DNA from 3 places in the Megasphaera vaginalis (ex Srinivasan et al. 2021) genome. Region 1 is predicted to be linked to each of the others. Evidence: riboswitches for the same ligand, from Rfam matches in the RefSeq annotation. Region 1 holds a riboswitch; each other region holds the start of a gene.

Evidence for each region. Region 1 has a riboswitch for S-adenosylmethionine ahead of HMPREF1250_RS01615 (methionine ABC transporter ATP-binding protein). Riboswitches for the same ligand answer to the same signal wherever they lie in the genome.
Region 2: another riboswitch for S-adenosylmethionine. It lies ahead of HMPREF1250_RS02915 (branched-chain amino acid transport system II carrier protein); the one in region 1 lies ahead of HMPREF1250_RS01615 (methionine ABC transporter ATP-binding protein).
Region 3: another riboswitch for S-adenosylmethionine. It lies ahead of metK (methionine adenosyltransferase); the one in region 1 lies ahead of HMPREF1250_RS01615 (methionine ABC transporter ATP-binding protein).

Annotation. Positions count from the first base shown of each region.
Region 1 is NZ_AWXA01000007.1:85,885-88,152, reverse strand. Features, by position in the region: gene HMPREF1250_RS01625 (flavodoxin) at 1-26, opposite strand, end outside; gene hpf (ribosome hibernation-promoting factor, HPF/YfiA family) at 259-783, opposite strand; SAM riboswitch class I at 958-1,053, shown strand; gene HMPREF1250_RS01615 (methionine ABC transporter ATP-binding protein) at 1,131-2,174, shown strand; gene HMPREF1250_RS01610 (methionine ABC transporter permease) at 2,155-2,268, shown strand, end outside.
Region 2 is NZ_AWXA01000009.1:3,447-5,714, forward strand. Features, by position in the region: gene HMPREF1250_RS02905 (DNA polymerase IV) at 1-341, shown strand, start outside; gene HMPREF1250_RS02910 (hypothetical protein) at 372-659, shown strand; SAM riboswitch class I at 1,116-1,218, shown strand; gene HMPREF1250_RS02915 (branched-chain amino acid transport system II carrier protein) at 1,292-2,268, shown strand, end outside.
Region 3 is NZ_AWXA01000025.1:33,468-35,735, reverse strand. Features, by position in the region: gene metK (methionine adenosyltransferase) at 66-1,256, opposite strand; SAM riboswitch class I at 1,307-1,409, opposite strand; gene coaBC (bifunctional phosphopantothenoylcysteine decarboxylase/phosphopantothenate--cysteine ligase CoaBC) at 1,585-2,268, opposite strand, start outside.

The DNA of each region.
Region 1 (2,268 bases):
GTGACAACCGCTCTATTTCTCATCATATACATTCCTCCCGGCAACAATACCAATACACTCAGTATACTTACAATCTATAAAATAATTTTTTTATTTTTCTTCATTGTCTCTCCTTCAATCTTACTATCTCCATCTTGCTTTCAGTATACAAGCAAAACGAAAACATAGCTAATACCTATGTCAACTATACACATATACTTAAGAAGCATGTTTTTTTGCAAAAAAAATCCCTTGCCACAAAGGCAAGGGATCAACTGCTCAGAATTCCGGCTCAATAAGTCCGTATTTACCATGTTTCCGTTTATAGACCACACTGATCGTATCCGTGTCAGAGTTGAGGAAAACGAAGAAATCATGACCGATGAGATTCATTTGCAGAATCGCTTCTTCCACATCCATCGGCCGTGCGGCAAATTTCTTGGTTCTGACAACTTCAAATTCTTCTTCCGGAGCGTCAGGACCTTCTACCAACGCGGCATGGAAGGAATCGCCCTTCATGCGGCGCGCAATTTTTGTCTTATATTTATGGATCTGACGCACGATCTTGTCAAAGCCGAGATCAATTGCGGCATACATATCGTCATTACGTTCTACAACCCGCAGCACGACGCCGTCGACCTTGACTGTAAGTTCAGCAATTTTAGTGTCTTTTTCAATAGAAAGAACGGCCTGCAAATTCACTTCGCTATCGAAATACTTGGTAACCTTTTTCTCATGCTTCAGTACGTACTCCTTTAATGCCGGAGTAATTTCAATATTCTTACCTCTTACAACTGCTGCCATAAAAATCCCTTCCTTTCATAAAGGAAATAAAGCTTGCACCGTATTTCCCCTTATATTTTATATATTCAACAGCAACATGCAAATTCCTGCTGTGAAAGTTTTGCAATAAACGGCAACTCCCGTTTGACATCATTTCCCGTTCATGATAAGATAAACGGCAACAGCATAATATACTGTTCATCCAGAGCAGCAGAGGGACTGGCCCTATGAAGCTGCGGCAACCCCCACTCGGGAAGGTGCCAATTCCATCGGAGATTCCGACAGATGACATGAGCTTAGTTCTGGTGCGCCGTCAACTGTTGACGGCTTTTTTTATTTTACAAACTGTGTTTTAAGGAGCTGATACCGTGATTATCCTGGAAAATATCACCAAAACTTACGGCGGCAAGGCGAAGGTCACCGCCTTAAACGGCATTGATCTGACGATCGAAGACGGCGAGATATTCGGCATCATCGGCAAGAGCGGCGCCGGTAAATCAACGTTGGTGCGTTGCATCAATATGCTGGAAAAACCGACGAGCGGCAAAGTCATTATCAATACCAAAGAGCTGACGGCAATGAACGACAGCCAGTTGCGCCGGGAAAGAAAAAACATCGGCATGATCTTTCAACATTTTAATCTCCTGTCTTCACGTACGGTTTTTGACAACATTGCTTTCCCCCTCGAATTGATCGGAGCCTCAAAAGAGGTGATCAAAAAAAAGGTCGATGAATTGCTTGATCTCGTAGACCTGACGGACCGCCAATACAATTATCCGTCCCAATTATCTGGCGGCCAGAAACAACGCGTCGGCATCGCCCGGGCCCTGGCCAGCGATCCGAAAATTCTCCTCTGCGATGAAGCCACATCGGCCCTCGATCCGCAAACGACGAAATCGATCCTCGACTTGTTGAAGAATATCAACAAAAGCCTGAACCTTACGATTGTCCTGATCACGCATGAAATGGCGGTCATTAAAGAAATCTGTGACCGCGTCGCCGTTATCGAAGGCGGCGTTATTAAAGAGCAAGGGCGGGTTGTCGATATTTTTACGGCCCCGCAATCACAAACGATGCAGGACTTCGTCAAATCCGTTATCAATACGGAAATCCCCGAGGGAATCCGTAAAATGGGCATCAGCGACCAACCGGCGCCTGACCGCAATATGCTCGTGCGCCTTCGCTTCAAAGGCGAGATTACGAAAGATCCGGTCGTGATGAATATCGCCAAAAAATCAAATGCCGCCGTCAGCGTCCTCTACGGCGACATCGACTATATCCAGGACGAGCCCTTCGGGTATCTCGTCATCGTCATTATGGGCGACATGGAAACACAAACGGCAGCATTTTCATACATCAAGGAATTACCCATTGAAAGCGAGGTTTTAGGTTATGTCCCCGGAAATCATTAAATTACTGACGCAAGGCATAGAAGAAACGGTATTCATGGTTTGTGTAGCGACGTTCATCGGCTCTTTGATCGGCATCCCTCTCGGCGTCACCTTG
Region 2 (2,268 bases), on a different contig from region 1:
TGGGGCGAACGATAACGATCAAGGTCCGGTTTGCGTCGTTTCGGACCGTGACGCGGTCGTTGACGCTGGATACGATGGGGACTTGCGCGGAAGCGCAGTTGTATTTTGCGGCCAAACGGCTTTTTACCAGAGATCTGGCGTTTGAGCCGATACGGCTTTTAGGGCTGACGGTCAGTCAATTGCAGCCGCTGCAAATACAGGGCGATCTTTTTTCTGACGATGCGGAAACACAGGAAAAGGTGACGGCGGCGATCGACAGACTGCAGGAACGGTTCGGCAGACAAGCGATCATGAAGGGGTTTCTTTGGGAATTATCACAAGATAGAGAGACGAGAAAATAAACAGTCAGCAACTGAAGGAGGTTTTTTACGATGGCCATATACAAAATAGCTGCGCATACGGGAACGAATGATAACGGGTATATTCAATACGATGCAGATACACGGACCGTACAGGTTCATCTTTGTAATGACGAGATCAACCGAAAGGTTTACGAGTACCTGACGACCTGCCAGACGCTTCACAACTATGTCGATCTGTCTTTTTTCGAGACGATCAAAGAACGGCCTGTCGCCAGTTGGGAAACGATGCGATTGGCGCTGGCGAAGGTCTGGATGGAACTGGGTGTGCATATTGATTGGAGCCGCAAGGTAGATTGATTCTTTTCGTCATATGCCATATGTTATGCACAAATTACATACAATCTTGGCGCCTGTCTGTGTATAGTCTTTAAATGCCCTGTTTTTCGCCGCTTTTTCTCCTTCTTTTCGAGACGAGATACCGCTTAAATTGTGGATAACTCAGATATCTCCAGGCGGAAAGAGCCGTGGCTTATCTCCTGCTATTCGCATATTGGAGAGGATAAGGCGGAATCTTGACGGGAGGCGAAATGGCTGTGTACAGGTGTTGTGATTTTGTGTATAAGTTATCCTGAAAAGGGTAAAATTTGTGTGAAGAATTGTACAAATGGCGTAATTACGCCATTTTTTACAGATGTTTTGAGCCGGTTGTCCACATTTTGGTCATGGGAAACGGCTGGTGCGAGAACGTGCACGGAAAAGGATAGGCTTGACGGGGGAGTATTTTCGGTATATAGTGAAGAAGTCTCATTACAATATGCATCTAGAGCAGCTGAGGGACTGGCCCGACGACGCTGCGGCAACCTTCCGGAAGGAAAGGTGCCAATTCCAGCGCCACGGTGATGGCGACAGATGACAATAGGGGTTTTGCAGGTGCGTCATCGTTATGATGACGCATTTTTTTGTGCAATCATTCGTTAGGGGGAATCGTCATGATTGAAACGAAAACACTTGCCGGCCGAACGGTGCGGCTACGAGACGTTTTTATTCTCGGATTTGCTTTTTTTGCGACGTACTTCGGCGCCGGCAATCTTATTTTTCCGCCGCAGTTGGGCTTGAGCAGCGGGACCGCTTTTCTTCCGGCACTGCTCGGGCTGTCCTTGTCAGGCATTCTGTTGCCTGTGTTTGCGCTTCTGGTTATTAACCGGTGCGGTGATGTGCGGCGTCTTACGGCACATGTCGGCAAGCACACGTATCATATCTTATTAACGTTGCTAATGATTATCTGTACCTTTGTTTCCATTCCGCGGACTTGCGCGACGGCCGTTCAGCTTGGCGTACAGGGGAATTTTCCCGATCTGCCTTTTACTGCCGGCGTGCTGATTTATTTTGCCGTCGCCTATTTTTTTACCTTTGATGAAGGCAGCGTTTTTGATAAGATGGGCAAATATTTGACTCCGATATTGGCGTTGATCCTCATTGTTGTCGGTGCGGCTGGCATCTTTTTTCCCTTGGGGACGCCGGCAGATCCCGTTGTGGAGAATGCTTTTGTCAATGCTTTCTTGGGCGGATATAATACCGGTGACGTTCTGGTCAGCTTCATCATGGCTTCCTTGTTTATCGGTGCCGTCGAGGCCAAGGGGTATACGACGCGGAAATCGCGCAATGAAGCGATGGTGTTGTGCGGCCTGATTACGGTTATTCTGCTTCTGGTTATTTATGGCAGTCTTCTTTATATGGGGGCCTGTGTCAGCGGAGATTATGAACAGTCCCTTGGCCGTGCCGCGTTACTTGTCGCCATTATTCAGCGCGTCGGCGGCTGGGTCATGATACCTATGGGAATAGCTGTCGTTCTCGCCTGTCTGACGACGGCTGTAGGGCAAATTGCGGCTGTCGCCAATTTTTTCAGCGCGCTGTCGGCGGGAAGAGTGTCGTATCGTTTTTTCGTTATCGTGACGGCGGCGGTATC
Region 3 (2,268 bases), on a different contig from region 1:
TTTCATTCCTCCCGGTAACAAAGAAAGGGAGACTCTCGTCTCCCTTTGACCGTACGATATGATAATTATAAACCAGCTTCACTGCGAAGTACAGCCACTTTATCCAGCTGCTCCCAAGGCAGATGAAGATCGTTCCGGCCGAAATGGCCGTAAGCGGCCGTCTGCTTATAGATCGGACGCTGCAAATCAAGCATTTCAATGATGCCTGCCGGACGCAGATCGAAGTGTTTGCGGATCAAGGCGACAATCGTGTCCGTGTCGACGTGACCGGTACCGAACGTTTCCACATGGATCGAGACGGGATGAGCCACGCCGATGGCGTAAGCGAGCTGGATTTCGCACTTATCGGCAAGACCTGCCGCAACGATGTTCTTAGCCACATAACGGGCGGCATAAGCAGCGGAACGGTCCACTTTCGTAGGATCCTTGCCGGAAAAGGCGCCGCCGCCGTGGCGCGCCATACCGCCGTAGGTATCGACGATAATTTTGCGTCCAGTCAGCCCGGAATCACCTTGCGGACCGCCGATGACGAAACGGCCCGTCGGATTGATAAAGAGCTTTGTCTTTTCATCGAACAGTCCATCGGGAATTTCCGGTTTGATGACATTTTCGATCAGATCTTTTTCGATCTGTTCCCGCGTCACTTCCGGACTGTGTTGCGTCGAGATGACGATCGTGTCGATGTGTACGGGTTTGCCGTCTTCATATTCGACGGTGACCTGCGTTTTGCCGTCAGGACGAAGATAGGTCAGCACGTCTTCCTTGCGGATTTTTGCCAGGCGACGAGCCAAACGATGAGCAAGTGAGATCGGCAGCGGCATGTACTCGTCCGTTTCATTGGTCGCATAACCGAACATCATGCCCTGGTCGCCGGCGCCGATGGCGTCGAATTGTTCGCCGTTGCCGGCCTTGGCTTCAAGGGCCTCGTCAACGCCCATGGCAATATCCTGAGATTGTTCGTCCAAAGAGACAAGGATACCGCAGGTATCGCAGTCAAAACCGTACTTGGCACGGGTGTAGCCGATGCCGCGTATCGTCTCACGGACAATATGGGGAATATCGACATAACAATTGGTGGAAATTTCTCCTACGACATGCACCATTCCTGTGGTAATCAGCGTTTCGCAGGCTACGCGGGCATGTTTATCTTTTGCCAAAATGGCATCCAGAATGCTGTCGGAAATCTGGTCAGCTATTTTGTCGGGATGTCCTTCTGTTACGGATTCGGATGTGAAAAATTCACGATTTTTTACCATTACCATTCCTCCTGTAAAAAAATTCCCCTCTGCAAAAGAGGGGTTCTTGTTACCCATCTTCCAGTGAAAGCACTGTTGGAATTAGCACCTTTTCAATAGTGAAGGTTGCTGCGGCGTCATCGGGCCAATCCCTCTGCCGACTCTTGATGGAACATATGTAATTTACGGTACTTAGTATTATAGAATAAGGACGAAAAAAAAGCAATAGATCGCCGTCGTTTTCCTATATCGCAAGCGCATGAAAATCATGCCTTCCAGTCTCGTCAAACGACACAGACGAGGACACTTTGCGGCTTGCCTAAAGTATCCTCGCCTCCACGTTTTTATTTTACGCCTCAGCGCTTTCTTTCGCAGCGACCAAAGCGGCGCCGGCGCTGATGATCTTTTGCGCTAATTCAAACTTGCTCATCATTTCCATCGCCTCGCTGCGCCCGTCAGGGAACAAAAAGGTCGCTATATTCGTCGTCCCCTGAAACCCGGCGCCGGCGACGCTGACATCATTGGCAACAAGCATGTCGAGGTTCTTTTTCTTCAACTTACCCATACCGTATTCGATGACATTGGTCGTTTCAGCGGCAAAACCGATCAGTACCTGATGCGTTTTTTTCTGTCCCAACCCATACAGAATATCAGGGTTCTTAGCCAGTTCCACAGTCAACGTTTCCGACGATTTCTTAATTTTATTTTCCGCCGGCCTGGCAACGCGATAATCGGCAACTGCCGCTGCCTTGACGACCAGATCGACGGAATCGTAAATCTCCTCGCAAGCGGCCTGCATTTCCAGTGTCGTGCCGACATCGATGCGATGCACGCCTAACGGCGCCGGCAAAGCTGACGGAGCCGCGACGAGAGTCACATCGGCGCCGGCCAGCATGGCCGCTTTGGCAACGGCAAATCCCATGCGGCCGCTGGAACGATTGCCGATATAGCGGACCGGATCGATCCGTTCCCGCGTACCGCCGGCCGTGACCAGCACTTTTTTGCCGCGCAGCAGCGCCGAACTGCAGGTAGT